DNA from 4 places in the Peribacillus sp. NPDC096540 genome. Region 4 is predicted to be linked to each of the others. Evidence: riboswitches for the same ligand, from Rfam matches in the RefSeq annotation. Region 4 holds a riboswitch; each other region holds the start of a gene.

Region 1 (2,202 bases), on a different contig from region 4:
TCCCGAGTTAAACACTTGACTTTTATTTTTCTGAATATTACGATGATTATATGATACATGACTTACCTAGGCAGGGTTCTTATCCGATTTATTAGTGATTGAGTGATTTTTATTGAATCAGCAAGTCTTATCGCAGATAAGAAAATAATAGGAGGAAATTTATATGAGCGAAATCGTAATTTTATCAGGCAGTCCAGCGAATCCATCAAGGACTGACATCTCTCTAAAACATGTTCGATCACTAGTTGAACAAGAGGGGTTTACCACTGCTTATTACTCTATAACGGATTTTTCCGCAGATGATCTGTTCCAAGGCCGGTATAATAGTGAAGATATAATAAAGCTTTCAAAAAAAATTCAAGAAGCTAGAGGTATCATTATTGGTTCACCAGTATATAAGGCATCGTACACAGGCGTATTAAAAGCTTTGATTGATTTGCTACCTGAGGGTGCATTTAAAAATAAGCCTGTTCTGCCAATTATGATTGGTGGAAGTAACAGGCATTTATTGGCGATTGATTACGCACTTAAACCTTTAATTTCAATTTTAAAAGGTGAGCCGTTGCAGGGCTTATATTTTGTAGATAAGGAAATAGATAAGCAGAATCCAGAAAGCCCAATAAAAGATGGCGAATTAGTTGATCGTGTGCAAAGTCAGGTGCAAGAATTTGTAGAAGCAATTCAAATAAGGAATAATTAACTGCTGTTAATAGACTAAAAGCAAAGGCTTAAGATTTTGAACTGCTTTTATTTTCATGAGATTAAAGATTATGTATGTACAATCAAAAAACTATTTATCTCTAGGTATTAGCAATTAAACAACTTAAAAAGAGGTAATTAATGAAATAGACTCAATTTTTTGGAGAGCTTCTCTAAAAAATTGAGTCTATTATCATATATAAATTATACAATTTTCGTTCAAGGAAAAGTGGATATAATAATAACAGTTCACCCATTTTATTAATCCAAGTTATTTTATATGAAAACTCCATTGACAAGGAATAAATATATGATAATATTTAAAATAATAAAACTTATCCAGAGCGACGGAGGGAAATGGCCCTTTGAAGTCCAGCAACCTGCATGGTGAATGCAAGGTGCTACATCCAACAAAATGTTGATCATTTTGGAAGATAAGGTAAATAATATTACCTTAAAAATCTTTCCATTATGGAAAGGTTTTTATTTTCTGTAAAATTCGTTTGCAAACCTTAACATTGTAAGATGTTTTGGAATATATAAATTTAAGAAAATTCATATAATAAGCGGGCAGCTATACGATAGGCTAGTCTCGAATTTTCTTAAAGGAGGAACAGGCGTGGAAAAAGAGAATCAGCTGGAGGAAATATTTGAACGCCTTCAAGATATGCTTAAGTCGATGAAATATGGATCCATAACACTTATCGTCCAGGATGGTAAAATTATTCAAATGGAAAGAAATGAAAAGCTGAGAATTAAATAAGGTATCTGCTGACTAGAAAACTAGAGGTGGATTTAACTGATATAAAAGAGAGTATTAGTTAAATTCGTCTCTTTTTTATAGAATTTTTTACGCTTGAGAAAAAATCAGCGTGTATATTAATCGCAAGTTACTCTATTCTGTGAAACATTTAGCAAGTTTTTTAGAGGGGGCTTTAAGATTGACTGCATTAGTAAACTATGAAAATTTCGACACAGGGATTTTGCCTGCATTTCCTGAGGACAGTGAGACAAAAGGTGCTTTAGAGGTTCTTGAGTGGGCAAATTCCCAATATGGAAACAAACTCATTTATGCATGTAGTTTCGGCATTGAAGGAATAGTACTTACGGATCTATTGGCAAAGGTCAATCCTTCAGCCAAAATTGTTTTTCTGGATACAGATGTTCATTTTGAAGAGACTTACAAATTAATTGAACAAGTTAAAAAGCGCTATCCGCAGCTTGCAATTGAAATGAAAAAGCCGGCATTGACACTTGAGGAACAAGCATCTGAATATGGAGATGAGTTATGGCTCCGTGATTCAAATAAATGTTGCAGCATACGTAAGGTCGCGCCGCTTACTGAAGTACTTTCAACGGCAACTGCTTGGCTCTCGGGACTACGCAGGGAGCAATCTGAAACAAGAGCATTAACGGAATATATTAATCAAGATAATAAGTTTAAATCAATTAAAATATGCCCGCTTATTCATTGGACATGGAAAGACGTATGGCGCTATGCCC
Region 2 (2,202 bases), on a different contig from region 4:
ACACAATTCGTGAGATGGAGTGATGACATGGAGTGGGGCGAATTCGATAAAGTTATCATTGTAGAAGGCAGTTCCGATAGAAGAAAAGTTGCCTCCGTTTTGAATGAAGATGTGGAAATAAGATGTACAAATGGGACCATTTCATTAACTAAGCTAGATGAGTTAGTAGATGAAATGATGGACCGTGACGTTTATCTCCTTTTTGACGCAGATGATTCAGGAGAAAAGCTACGGAAGCAATTCCGAAGGGAAATGCCGGAAGCAAACCACTTGTATATCAATAAAATGTACAAAGAAGTGGAAAGTGCCCCCGAACATCATATCGCTACAGTGCTCGTATCTGCCAATATGAATGTGAAAATGAAATTTTTAAGTCAAAGGGTGAACGACTAATTGATGCAAGAATGGAATGAAGAAGATTGTAAGCTTGCTGTTGATGAAGGGGAAACCTTTTGCTTATATTTATATACTCCTTTGTGTGGGACTTGTCAGGTGGCTTCTAGAATGCTTACGATATCATTGGAGCTTTTTCCAGACTTGAAGGCGGGAAAGATGAATATGAACTATGTCCAAACAATCGCCGAATCATATGAAATTGAGAGTGTACCTTGTTTATTACTATTTAAAGAAGGGCAGCTGCGCAAAAAAATTTATGCCTTTCAATCTGTTCCTTATTTGTTCGGATTGCTTAAGGAAATAAGCTAAAAAGCCAATCCGATATGGGCTGGCTTTTTTAGCTATAGATAGTAGTGAATAAACGATTTAGTTCGTGGGTAAATAAAATATGAATATTCAAATAATTTATTGACTAGATAATTCTAAAGTGCTATATTTTGAATTAAGAAAGTAACTTCTAAATTTAATAGTTCTTATCAAGAGTGGCGGAGGGACTGGCCCGACGAAGCCCGGCAACCGGTATAAATTTATATACGGTGCTAATTCCAGCAGAGTATTGGCTCTGGAAGATAAGGAGAGAATATATGCCTCTTCTTATGAAGAGGTTTTTTTGCTTGTAAAAAGAGGAAGGCCAGAATTTAAATTCCAACTAAATCCATAGAAAAAGGGGAGAAACCTTATGGCAGAAAAAAAATTACGTTTCGAAACGTTGAGTGTTCACGGGGGTTTGCAAGTCGATGAGACGGGTGCCCGTGCAGTGCCTATTTATCAAAGCAATGCATACTTGTTCAAAGACACTGACCATGCTGCGAATTTATTTGGCTTAAAGGAAAATGGATATATTTATACACGACTTCATAATCCTACGGTCAGTGTTTTCGAAGAAAGAATGGCCTTATTGGAAGGCGGTATCGGCGGACTGGCAACAGCAAGTGGGATGTCTGCCATTTCACTGTCAATCCTAAATATTGCTGGTGCAGGAGATGAAATAGTGTCCGCTTCTACATTGTATGGCGGTACGTATAATCTTTTCGAGAACACTCTTCCTAAATATGGGATTAAAGTGAAATTCGTCTCTCCTGAAGACCCTGAAAATTTCAAAAAAGCCATTACGCCTAGAACCAAGGCTATATTTGCGGAAACAATCGGAAATCCAAGTTTAAGGGTTCTTGATATTGAAGCTGTAGCGGACATTGCCCACAAGGCTGGCATACCACTGATTATCGATAATACCTTTGCTACCCCGTACCTATGCCGGCCGATTGATTTTGGAGCGGACATTGTCATTCACTCTGCTACAAAATGGCTGTTGGGAAATGGAACAACTTTAGGGGGCATTATCGTGGATGGGGGCAAATTCGACTGGAACTCACCAAACTACCCTGGCTTCACAGAACCGGATCCTAGCTACGATGGACTTGTATACTCGGAAGCAGTCGGTCCTGCTGCCTTTATCACAAAAGCTCGCGTGCAATTACTTCGTGATTTAGGGCCGACGTTAAGTGCTCAAAGCGCGTTCCAGTTTACGCTGGGACTGGAAACGTTACATGTTAGAATGAAAGAGCATCTTTCGAACACCAAAACAGTCATTCAATATTTGGAAAACCATCCTGCTGTGACATGGGTTTCGTATCCTAATAATGAGAGTCACCCTGATAAAGCGCTGGCGGATAAATACTTGCCTAAGGGAGCAGGATCTGTTGTAACTTTTGGAATTCAAGGTGGACGCGAAGCTGGAGCAAAACTTATCAATTCGGTAGAATTATGGTCGCATGTAGCCAACGTGGGGGATGCTAAAAGTTTAAT
Region 3 (2,202 bases), on a different contig from region 4:
CTGCCTTTCGCTTGAATCTCCTGTAGATCAGCATTAGATACGTCGATTCCGTATATCTTCACTTCATCGCGGCCAGCTTCTTTAATCGCACGAGCTGCTCCGATAGCGAATGCATCCCATGTTGCGAAAATCGCATCTAGTTTACCTTTGGGATATTTATTCAACATTGCGGCTACTGCATTTTGTGTCTGAACCGAAGTATCTGCAGATGCTATTCCGAATCTTTCGACTTCTTTAATCCCGGGATTTTCTTTTAATTTTTCCTGATACACCGCATTTCTTCTCACCATTGGTGGGAAACCATCTACCCACAGGTATGCAATCGCCGCTTCACCTTTTTGTTCTTCTATCAATTTATCAAAAGCCAGAGTTGCCAATGCTTCATCATCCTGTGAAGTTAATGTCACACCGTCAATTTTAGATAAGTCGTTAATAGAGTCGAATGTGACAACGCTTTTTCCTGCATCAACCAACTTTTGAACGTCATTCACCGTTGCTGCATCATCACCATGGGAGATGATATAGCCATCATAATCTTCCTGTAAAGCCTGGGCGATTGCATCATGGAATTTAGCCGTATCGCCATTCGCTGTATACGTATCCACTTGAAAACCTAATGCTTCTCCTTCTTCCTTCGCTCCAGCTAAATATTGCGCAGTATGATCATCTCCGCCAATTTTACGAATGACTTTGATTTTGGCACCTTCCCCTTTTGCAAATCGTTCTGGAACATTTTTAAAAGATACTTTTTCATCCTTCTTTGATTCTGTTGAACTTTGTCCTGAAGAGCAGCCCGTTAAAAGCAAAGCCGAAGCTATGACCGAAACGAAAACCCTTTTAAAAATTGACTTCCTCATTGTAGTTCCCCCCTATTTTTTACACATTAATCTTATCAGTCAGGTTGGTGTAAATCCCAAAATAAAAACCTCTCTAGAATAGAGAGGTTTAATCAGCTGATTTGCAGACTTGTCCCTCTCTTATCTGTCAAAACATTTCTGTTTTGCAGGATTTAGCACCAATTCCTAATGGAACGGTTGCTGGGCATCTTAGGGCCAGTCCCTCCGCCACTCTTGATAAGAGAATATATTGTGTTACGTTTTTCGTAATTATCACTTTATAGGGATATAGTCGTAAAGTCAATAGATTTTTGAATATTTAAAATGTTGCTTACTACACTTATTTTCTTTGTAGCTTAGCCAGACGCTTTTTCTCGATTTTTTCAAGTCTCTCTAACTGACGCAGTTTCACTTCAAACAGAGTAATCGGGTCACGGTATACTTCCGGATTTTCTCTCATATGCTCCAGTGCTGCCTGATGGTCTTTGATTTCCGTCTGTGTTTGTTCTATCGTTTTTTGAAGTAAGGCAAATGAACTGCGATAGAAAAGTGAGATATCTCGATCCAAAGATTTTTCAAACAACCCGAATTGTGTAAGGAAACGTTCACTGATCATCTCTGCGACATCCTGGTAGTCTTCATTTTCTAAGTACTTCTTATAACGGTTGTACATATTAGTTTTATTTTGTGGAATAGCTCCAAACAGTTTCCCTGCCCCTTTAAGCAGCAATTGTGATGGTGTCCGGCGTAATAAAATATTAACGTTTTCAATGCGGATACTGCTTGTCATCCGATCCGCATCACGGCGCCAGTCATCCAAAACTCTAAAGTCTCCGGCAAGTGTAATCCGCTCTTCTTTGTACAATTCATTGAACCCTGCACTCATCTCATCCATAAACTGTTGAATTTGTGTAAATTCCAACTGGGATGTAGCAATCCAATCTTGTAGAGAACGGTAATATTGCGGCATAATCTTGTCTGAGATATATGCCTGAATCTGCTCATTCATTTCTTCGTTCAACTGTATATGAACTTGGCTAAAATCGCTACTTTCCGTTAATGATTTAGAACATTCTCTCAGTAATTCAGGGATTCTTGAAGAAAGCTGATTTTTCACTTCTTCTTTAATTGAACGATACGACCTTATGATATTTTCACTTTTTTCTTTTTCCAAATCAGCCAGTTGATTGACGGCTCCATTCAATTTGACTTCCATCTGCTCATTCCAAGAAATGGAGTGCTCGCATTTCCGCTCATTAGCTGCCCGTTTTTCTAGCAGGTAAGATAACGTTTTGCGAGTGAATGCAAGAATCTTCTCAGATCTTCTTTCCTTCCAATTATCAGTTTGATAATTCGAATCAAGGAA
Region 4 (2,202 bases):
AATGGCCGCATTCGTTCCGATCGCACTGCCGACAATCATTCTGGTAAACGGAATAAGTGCTACAAGCAAGATGATGAAAGGAACCGACCGCAATATATTAATGACCGGGTTCAATACATTAAAGATCCATTTATTCTCCAGGATGTGACCCTTTCTTGTAATGACAAGTAAGATTCCTAGCGGAAGTCCAATCAGCCCGGAAAATATCAATGAGATGGCTACCATATAAAGTGTGTCACCGAAAGCTGTCGACAGCTGGTCTGCCGTTATTTCCATTCCCCAAAGTGTATTACCCATTTATCTGCACCTCCTGGACGAGAATCCCCTCATCTTTAATATATTGATAAGCCTTGTCCACTTCTTGTTTGTTCCCTGTCACTTCAATAATTAAATTTCCAAAAGGTGTTTCCTGAATTTCAGAAATATTAGCTGATAAAACACTTAAATGAACATCAAATTTCTTCGAGATGGTTGAAAGTAAAGGATTGCCTGATGTAGTACCAATAAAGTTAATTTTCCAAATAATCGGAATATATGATCCGATATTTTTCAGGAAACTTTGTGGGATCTCGTCGTGAATAACAGTTCGTACAAAGTTTTTTGCGATATCTGTTTGGGGCTTCGCAAAAACTTCGAAAACCGAACCTTGTTCAACCACGCGTCCGCCTTCCATGACCGCAACCTTATTGCAAATTTCCCTAATTACAGACATTTCATGAGTGATTAGCAAAATGGTAATATTGTATTCTTTATTAATTTTTTTTAAGAGTTGCAGTACAGCACTCGTTGTTTGTGGATCCAATGCTGACGTCGCTTCATCACACAAAAGAATCGATGGGTTGGTAGCCAACGCTCTAGCAATCCCTATTCGTTGCTTTTGACCGCCAGACAATTGTTCCGGATAACTCTTTGCTTTACTTGATAAGCCAACGAACTCTAACAACTCGCCTACCCGCTCTTTGATTTCTTTACTGGGAGTTCCCGATAAAACTAGCGGCATGGCAATATTATCAAAAACTGTCTTTGAGTTAAGTAAGTTAAAATGTTGAAAAATCATGCCGATTTTTTTCTTTTCTGCCCGTAATTCCTTCGGGTTCAATTTGGTTAAATCCTTCCCCCCAACAATAACCTGTCCATCTGAAGGGTGTTCGAGTAGATTGACTAACCGAATCAACGTACTTTTTCCGGCTCCACTATAGCCGACAACACCAAAAATATCGCCTTTTTCAACTGTCAAATTAATTCCTTTCAAAGCTTCAACAGTCTGTTTCTTTGTTTTATATACCTTTTTAACATTTTGAAATTCAATCATTCTGTCTCCCCCCATGCTGTTTATTTGTACGAATTCATTATCCAGAGAAGAGCTTTGCAAAGTTTCATAATGATAGGGTTAAATTTTCGAAACTCACGAGAATTCCTCACAATTCACGAGTAAATATGTGAAACTCACGAGTAAATGCGTGAAACTCACGAGTAATTGTTTATAATTCACGATTAGTGCGCAAAACTTACGAATAATTACACCAATTCTCCAAATAACCATATACATTCTGAATAAACAAAAGAGGCCTCTTCCGTCATCAGACAGAAGAGGCCTCTTTTAGAAATAAAAAAGAGTAAACTCTTAATTTAATTATCTAAGAAAAGCTCCTTCTTATCTTTCAAACTTTCGTCCGTTGGAATTAGCACAGTATTTTTACAAAAGTAAAAACCCGCTGCCGAGGTATCATAGGGCCAAGTCCCTCCACATCTCTTGATAAGAAATAACGTATTTATTTAATTATGTTCCTCACTATATATTCAAATTTTACTAATGTCAACTCTATTTTGAATAATTTGAAATATTTTTATAGTATAATTTTTAATAGCTTATTCAACTAGACCTTAGAGCAGGTCTTTTTTGCCCTGCATACCATGTATACGGTCAACCTAGGCATAGACTCTATTACAAAAAAACGAAAACATTACGAAGTCAGTCAGGATCAGGACTTCCTTCCTCATAAGGAAAGCTCTGTATCTTGATAAAATAACGGCAAACTTTTGGCAAACTCACTATTCGGGTTGCTACTCACGGTCTGCCTTATCCAGCGGGGAGCTCCCTGCGACCCCCACTATTACAATCTTTTGATTGGGGTTTACGTTTGTTTTTGAGTTTTTGACCATTTTTTGATAGCAAACTTTCGATACGTTTAGTATCAAAAA

Evidence for each region. Region 4 has a riboswitch for S-adenosylmethionine ahead of ACQKMR_RS21930 (methionine ABC transporter ATP-binding protein). Riboswitches for the same ligand answer to the same signal wherever they lie in the genome.
Region 1: it holds a riboswitch for S-adenosylmethionine, as region 4 does, so the genes downstream of both, ACQKMR_RS10810 (YezD family protein) here and ACQKMR_RS21930 (methionine ABC transporter ATP-binding protein) in region 4, are expected to answer to the same signal.
Region 2: it holds a riboswitch for S-adenosylmethionine, as region 4 does, so the genes downstream of both, ACQKMR_RS01375 (O-acetylhomoserine aminocarboxypropyltransferase/cysteine synthase family protein) here and ACQKMR_RS21930 (methionine ABC transporter ATP-binding protein) in region 4, are expected to answer to the same signal.
Region 3: it holds a riboswitch for S-adenosylmethionine, as region 4 does, so the genes downstream of both, ACQKMR_RS08075 (sugar ABC transporter substrate-binding protein) here and ACQKMR_RS21930 (methionine ABC transporter ATP-binding protein) in region 4, are expected to answer to the same signal.

The regions. Positions count from the first base shown of each region.
Region 1 covers NZ_JBNNTG010000009.1:110,752-112,953, reverse strand. Annotated here, with positions in the region: gene ssuE (NADPH-dependent FMN reductase) at 164-700, shown strand; SAM riboswitch class I at 1,032-1,140, shown strand; gene ACQKMR_RS10810 (YezD family protein) at 1,319-1,462, shown strand; gene ACQKMR_RS10805 (phosphoadenylyl-sulfate reductase) at 1,680-2,202, shown strand, end outside.
Region 2 covers NZ_JBNNTG010000001.1:303,242-305,443, forward strand. Annotated here, with positions in the region: gene ACQKMR_RS01365 (toprim domain-containing protein) at 28-393, shown strand; gene ACQKMR_RS01370 (thioredoxin family protein) at 397-705, shown strand; SAM riboswitch class I at 867-972, shown strand; gene ACQKMR_RS01375 (O-acetylhomoserine aminocarboxypropyltransferase/cysteine synthase family protein) at 1,076-2,202, shown strand, end outside.
Region 3 covers NZ_JBNNTG010000006.1:30,301-32,502, reverse strand. Annotated here, with positions in the region: gene ACQKMR_RS08075 (sugar ABC transporter substrate-binding protein) at 1-857, opposite strand, end outside; SAM riboswitch class I at 975-1,080, opposite strand; gene ACQKMR_RS08070 (GTP-binding protein) at 1,177-2,202, opposite strand, start outside.
Region 4 covers NZ_JBNNTG010000031.1:28,781-30,982, forward strand. Annotated here, with positions in the region: gene ACQKMR_RS21925 (methionine ABC transporter permease) at 1-276, opposite strand, end outside; gene ACQKMR_RS21930 (methionine ABC transporter ATP-binding protein) at 290-1,312, opposite strand; SAM riboswitch class I at 1,652-1,763, opposite strand.